DNA from 3 places in the Brevibacillus sp. SAFN-007a genome. Region 3 is predicted to be linked to each of the others. Evidence: riboswitches for the same ligand, from Rfam matches in the RefSeq annotation. Region 3 holds a riboswitch; each other region holds the start of a gene.
The links. A riboswitch is a leader RNA that binds a small molecule or an ion and turns the genes downstream of it on or off. The one in region 3 is predicted to bind S-adenosylmethionine.

Region 1 (2,264 bases), on a different contig from region 3:
TCGACGGAGCGCAGCGCAGGCACGCCGGAAAACTGCTTCACAATCCCTTTCATCTGCAAGCTGGACACGTTTCGCCCCCCCTAAATAAACAAGATTCCCGTTGACAAAAGCAACGGGAATAGCCAAATCAACTGACTCTATTTGCTTACTTGCCCCACTCTGGCACGTATTGGGACAGGTCGCCCATTGTCACTTTTTTATCCGTTGGCAAGTCTTCCTGTTTGACCAGCACCGGATTCAGCTTCACGCTGTCTGGCACTTGCTCCCCTTTGATCTTTTGGAAAACGGTTTGCGCGTGAATGCGTCCGATATTCGCCGGATCCACTGCTGCGGTCGCGACCCAAGGCGAGTTCGGCTCCTGGATCAGCTGCAAGTCTTCATCGCTCAGGTCGATGCCATATACCTTGATTTCGGTGCGTCCTGCTTGCTGGATCGCCCGGGTAGCCCCTTTGGCAAACTCATCCCAGGATGCCCAGACGGCTGTAATGTCGCCTTTGTTCGGATATTTTTTCAAGATCGCTTCCATCTGCGCCTGCGTATCCAGCGCCGTGTTGTTGGTGGCAGAGCCAAACGCGGCGATTTCCTTGATATCCGGGTATTTTTTCAGGAAGGCTTCATACGTAACCTGACGCTTTTCCATCGGCGCAAAGCCCGCTACCCAAATTTTCACGATGTTGCCTTTTCCGCCCGTATCGGCAGCCAGCTTTTCCAGACTCAGCTCGGCCAGCTTGTGGTCATCCTGCTCGACAATCGGGACGCCCGGCAGCTTGATATCGGTGTCGAACAGCACAACCGGGATTTTTTTGTCGACCGCTTTTTGCGTGCCTTGTTGCAGCGCTTCCGCCGTACCGTGGTCGATCAGGATGCCGTCAAAATTTTGGTTCACCGCAGCGTCGAGGTTGGAGGCCATTTTCGACAAATCGGTGTCCGCGTTGAACACGGTCAGCTCGCCGCCGTTTTTCTCGACTTCCTGCTTCACGCCGTTAATGTACTGGGCAGAAAACGTCCCGACGTTTTGGCGCATAATCAAGGCAATGCGCTTCGCCTTCTCGCCGCCGGAAGCGCCGTTCGCCCCTGTCTGTGAGGTGTCCGCTCCTCCGCCGCAAGCGGTCAAAGCCAGCGACGCAGCCAGTACGATGGATGTGACAAGACCCAACTTCTTTTTCATCGAAAAATCCCCCTTTTTTCTTTCCTGCTGAGCTTCAAGCTGAGGAGGCGACCTTCCCATGGGAAAAGCCTCTTTCAACAGATGAAAGAGGCTTGATCGACAAGATTCGCGCCTCTTATCTGCCAGGTATCGCTACCTGTTGGAGTTAGCACCTTGGCTCGCAAGACAGTGGATCTTGCCAGCTAGGTTGCCGGGCATCATAGGGCCATTCCCTCAGCCTTCTCTGGATAAGAGTAGTTTTTATTTTCACAACGTTTGGATGAATATATACAGACTATAATTCTTGTTTTACCCATCTGTCAACTAGGTTTTTAAAACTTTTGAACTACAAAATCCTTCCATTCCATTCTCCAAATTTTGGAGGGATTCGGTAAAGTCTTGTCGAAATATCGTAGATTGAAGCAAAAGTCATGCAAATTTGCGATGAGGATGTCCCATGAGTCTATTAAAAGAAGTCATCTTGCAGATGTTCTTTGCCCTGATCCCATTTGTCTTGTTTCACATCTATTACCTCGACCGGATGCGCAACTATAGCCGTTGCTTTATTCTGGTAACCAGCTCTGTCTGCATGCTCCTGACGATGACCTTCGCTTCGAGCGTCGTGGAGGGAATCCTGTTTGATATCCGGCATGTCATTGTCTTTTTCGCTCTGATTTACGGCGGGGTGCCAGTCGCCTTGACCGTGCTGGGCGAATCGGCGCTGTACCGCTACTATCTGGGCGGCGAAGGCACCTGGGTTGCCATGCTCGTTCTGGCCGCCACGTTCGCCGTCTCCCTCCTGATTGATCGACGGTACAAAGCCAGTTATCGGAAAACACTGTTTACTCTTTTGACGGGTGCGCTTATTTCCCTGATCGATTTGGGGTTGACCTATCTGATTTTTCCTACCTATGTATCCGATCACCTTGCCTATCATGCGTTCGTGATCCCCGTTCAAAATTTTGTCGGCATCTGGCTGTTGATGTCGTTATTTAGCAAATGCGTCTCCGACAAGGCGCTGTTTATTCGCCATGCGCAAAACGAAAAAATCGAGACGATGAGCCACGTCGCCGCTTCGCTGGCGCACGAGGTGAGAAACCCGCTCACGGCCGTCAAA
Region 2 (2,264 bases), on a different contig from region 3:
AGGTGCCACTTTTTCCAACCTCCTTATCCGATTCCATGGGTTATCTACCAGTTTAGGGAAAAAAACAGGCAGAAGCAAGGTGGGGAGGAAACGTTTGCCTAATGTCAGACAGGAAGGGTACAATAGACGTACATACGTTTACGAGGAGGCATCCGAATGGCTGAAACCGTATCCCAAACCTTGTCAGAAGAACTGTTCGCGCTCCTGCAAAAAGAGCGATTTGTCACACTGGGCACAGTCGATCACGAGACAGGGGCGCCATCGCTCAGTTCCTTGTCCTGGACATATGCGGTGAACAACGGACTCATCCGCTTTGCCGTGGATACCCGCTCGCGCATACTCGCCAATATTGCCAAAGAGCCGCAGGTCGTTCTGCATCTGATCGGCGCTGGCTCCTCTTTTGCGATCAACGGACGCGCGGCGCTCAAAGCCGAGCGGCTGGAGGGCGTTCCGCTGAAGCTGGCGGTGGTGGAGATTGCCATCGACTCCGTCCGGGACGTGATGTTTTACGGCTCGCGCATTTCCGTAGAGCCGCAGTACGAAAAGACGTACGACAAAAATGCGGCCGCAAAGCTGGACAATCAGGTCATGACCGCGCTGAAAAACGCCTGATCCGGACTTCTGCACAATAATGGAAAATCCTGTTGACAAGAAACCGTCGTATCCTTTAGTATTAGGTCATTCAAATTGAATAGCAAAACTTCTTATCCAGAGAGGCGGAGGGACTGGCCCGATGATGCCCGGCAACCAATCAACCGTATGTTCGTTCATACGGGGAGATAATGGTGCTAATTCCTGCAGAGTTATGTAACTCTGAAAGATGAGAAGGTCTTGCTTACGGTGACGTAAACAAAGCCTTCTTTCAGAGAAAAGGGGGCTTTTTTTCATGCCCCTCGCACATCATGGGAGGGAGAGAGTTGCGTATGAGATTGGAAACCAAATTAGTTCAGGCAGGCGTAGGCAGAGAAGAGAAAACGGGAGCGATCAGCTTTCCTGTCTACTATGCCACCGCATACCGCCACCCGGCATTGGGGCAGAGCACAGGCTATGATTATACACGTACGGCAAATCCGACCCGTGCCGTATTGGAAGAAGCGATTGCCGAGGCGGAATCAGGCGATGCCGGCTTTGCCTGCGCATCGGGAATGGCGGCGGTCCATACGGTGATGGGATTGTTTTCCCAGGGGGACCATCTCCTTGTGTCGCTCGATTTGTACGGAGGGACGTATCGCTTGTTCGAGCAGGTGCTTTCCCGCTACGGCCTGTCTTTTACCTACGTAGACCTGCGCGACCTGGAAGCGGTGCAAAACGCGCTGCGGGCCGAGACAAAGGCGATCTTCGTCGAGACGCCGACGAACCCGCTCATGCAGATTACCGATATTCGCCAAATCACCGAGCTGGCAAAGCGGCATGGACTTTTGACGATTGTCGACAATACGTTCATGACCCCGTATTGTCAACGCCCGCTGGAGCTTGGCGCAGATATCGTGCTGCACAGCGCGACGAAGTACCTGGGCGGCCACAACGATGTGCTGGCCGGACTGATCGTGACAAAAGGAGAGGAGTTGTCGGAAAAAATCCGGTTTTTGCACAATTCCATTGGCGCGGTATTGGGCCCGCAAGACAGCTGGCTGTTGGTACGCGGCATGAAGACATTGGCGCTGCGCATGGAAAGACATCAGGCAAACGCGCTGGCTGTGGCGAAAAAGCTGCAGGAGCATCCGGCTGTCTCCGAAGTATTCTACCCTGGACTGGAAGAGCATCCCGGGCATGCGATCCAGGCGAGTCAGGCAAGCGGTTTTAGCGGGATGGTTTCCTTTCGGGTCCGGTCTGCGGAGCAGGTGGGCTTGTTTTTGCAACATTTGCGTCTCGTCTCTTTTGCGGAAAGCCTTGGTGGCGTCGAGTCGTTGTGTACGTATCCGGCGACACAGACCCACGCTGACATGCCGCTGGAAGTGAGAGAATACGTCGGCGTGTGTGACCGATTGCTGAGACTGTCGGTAGGGATTGAGCATCCGGAAGACTTGATCGCGGATCTGTTTCAAGCGCTGGACGCGAGCCTTGCCGTTGTTGGGGGGGCTGTCCGATGAACTTCGCAACGAAGCTGCTTCACGGCTCAGCCTGCATCGATCCGGTTACAGGTGCGTCGTCGGTTCCGATCTACCAGGCATCCACGTTTCACCAGTTTGACCTCGACCAGCCAGGCGCTTATGACTACGCCCGTTCCGGCAATCCGACCAGGCACGCCCTGGAGGAAGCGATTG
Region 3 (2,264 bases):
CGAACGAGGATGTTTGCGTGTGGCAGGATGAGGGGAGATCGTCTGAAAGCAGCGAACAGAAAACAGCACCCGAAACTAGAAAAGCGGCACGCTTCTCCACGAGAGTTGCGTGCCGCTTTTTACGAGACAAAAACAAGCTTAGTTGACAGTAGAAGGCTGGACGGCGCGTTGCAAGGCCTGTTCCAGATCGCCAATGATGTCGTCGATCGCCTCTGTGCCCACCGACAGCCGGATCAGCCCCGGCGTTACCCCGGCCGCCGCCTGTTCCGCTTCATTCAACTGCTGGTGCGTCGTGCTGGCCGGATGGATGATGAGCGACTTGGAATCACCCACGTTGGCCAGGTGCGAGAACAGTTTCACGGATTCAATCAGTGTTTTGCCTGCCTTCACGCCGCCGCGAATGCCAAAGGTGAGGATGGCGCCAGCACCTTTGGGCAAATATTTTTGCGCCAGCGCGTAGTGGGCGTCGCCTTCCAGGCCAGGGTAGCTGACCCACTCGACCGCTGGATGCGCGGCGAGGAATCGGGCGACAGCCAGTGCGTTTTGGCTGTGCCGCTCGATACGCAGGTGCAGCGTCTCCAAGCCTTGCAGGAACAAAAAGGAGTTGATCGGGGCCACGGCTGCGCCGATATCGCGCTGCAACTGGACGCGGGCCTTGATGATGTAGGCGAGCGGTCCGACGGCTTCCGTATAGACGACGCCGTGGTAGCTCGGGTCCGGTGTCGTCAGGCCCGGGAATTTGCCGTTGTTCCAGTCGAACTTGCCGGAATCGACGATGATGCCGCCAATCGCTGTGCCGTGCCCGCCGATGAACTTGGTCGTGGAGTGGACGACGATGTCTGCGCCATGCTCGAATGGACGGCACAAGATCGGCGAAGCAAACGTATTGTCCACGATCAGCGGCACGCCGTGTTCGTGCGCGATGTCAGCGATTGCCTGCAAATCCGCTACGTCGATGCGCGGATTCCCGATCGTCTCGCAAAAGAGCGCTTTTGTCTTTTCATTGATGAACGCCCGGAAGTTTTCCGGATTGGACTGATCGGCAAAATGAACCTTGATGCCAAGACGCGGGAGCGTGTGCGCAAAAAGGTTGTACGTACCGCCGTACAAACTGCTCGATGCGACAATTTCATCCCCGGCTTGGGCGATATTCAAGATGGAAAAGGTGATCGCTGCCTGACCGGAGGAGGTTGCCAGAGCGCCGACGCCGCCTTCCAGGAGAGCTACGCGTTTTTCAAAGGCGTCCTGGGTCGGATTCATGATGCGGGTGTAAATGTTGCCGAACTCTTTTAAGCCAAACAGGTTGGCGGCATGCTCGGTGTCGCGGAAGACGTAGGAGGTCGTCTGATAGATCGGAACGGCGCGCGAACCTGTTACGGGATCTACTTCTTGCCCACCGTGTACAGCGAGGGTTTCCGGTTTCCATTGTTGCTGCTCAGACATGCGAATCTCTCCTTTATAGGGGGGATGGGGATAAAAAAACGGAGCCATCCTCTGAGTAGAAGTAGGCTCCGGTTAGACACGGGTATGCACTCATCTCTCAGAATCTATGGATTCTGCAGGAATTAGCACCGCGCAAGGCTCGCTTGCTGGTTGCCGGGTTTCATGGGGCCTGTCCCTCCACCGCTCTTGATGAATCTGTCGCTTCAATTGTTGTCATAATTGTATGAAAAACAACACTTCCCTGTCAATATCAAAAATATAAGTTATCAGGTTGGAATTGGTGGGATTGGAGGCGTCATCATAAACTGCCCGCAGCTGTCACAAATTTGTCCTCATCTATCGCCGCTTTCGCCGCCTGCGTCGTTAGAAAATGGCAAGACCCTATGATATGATGGGAGTGGCAGAAAACGACGAAACGATTGTCTTTATAGGAGGAACATACGCAATGAGCCAAGGCGTGAAGGAAATGACCCCGCAGGAGCTGTTGGAAAAGCTCGCGGCCAAAGAAAAGCTTCAGGTGATTGACGTACGTGAGGTGGAGGAGTGGAACGAAGGCCATATTAAAGAAGCCAAGCTGATTCCGCTCGGGTTTTTGCCGCATCGCCTCGACGAGCTGGACAAGGAGGTCCCCATCGTCATGGTGTGCCGCAGCGGCGCCCGCAGCCACAGGGCGACCGAATATTTGAGTGAGCTTGGCTTTGACGCTGCCAATATGGTCGGCGGTATGCTGGCTTGGCCTGGCGAGAAGGAAGTGTAAGCGAAACGCTCGCGACCGTGCTTGTAACGGCGAGACGCGATGGACGCGAAAAAGCAGCATGCGC

Region 1: it holds a riboswitch for S-adenosylmethionine, as region 3 does, so the genes downstream of both, ACTHO6_RS06675 (substrate-binding domain-containing protein) here and ACTHO6_RS13345 (homocysteine synthase) in region 3, are expected to answer to the same signal.
Region 2: it holds a riboswitch for S-adenosylmethionine, as region 3 does, so the genes downstream of both, ACTHO6_RS08735 (aminotransferase class I/II-fold pyridoxal phosphate-dependent enzyme) here and ACTHO6_RS13345 (homocysteine synthase) in region 3, are expected to answer to the same signal.

What each region holds. Positions count from the first base shown of each region.
Region 1 covers NZ_JBQCKK010000003.1:289,236-291,499, forward strand. Annotated here, with positions in the region: gene ACTHO6_RS06670 (sugar ABC transporter ATP-binding protein) at 1-68, opposite strand, end outside; gene ACTHO6_RS06675 (substrate-binding domain-containing protein) at 146-1,168, opposite strand; SAM riboswitch class I at 1,281-1,402, opposite strand; gene ACTHO6_RS06680 (ATP-binding protein) at 1,605-2,264, shown strand, end outside.
Region 2 covers NZ_JBQCKK010000005.1:166,345-168,608, reverse strand. Annotated here, with positions in the region: gene ACTHO6_RS08740 (pyridoxamine 5'-phosphate oxidase family protein) at 157-612, shown strand; SAM riboswitch class I at 702-827, shown strand; gene ACTHO6_RS08735 (aminotransferase class I/II-fold pyridoxal phosphate-dependent enzyme) at 924-2,090, shown strand; gene ACTHO6_RS08730 (trans-sulfuration enzyme family protein) at 2,087-2,264, shown strand, end outside.
Region 3 covers NZ_JBQCKK010000011.1:60,453-62,716, reverse strand. Annotated here, with positions in the region: gene ACTHO6_RS13345 (homocysteine synthase) at 139-1,443, opposite strand; SAM riboswitch class I at 1,531-1,639, opposite strand; gene ACTHO6_RS13340 (rhodanese-like domain-containing protein) at 1,889-2,200, shown strand.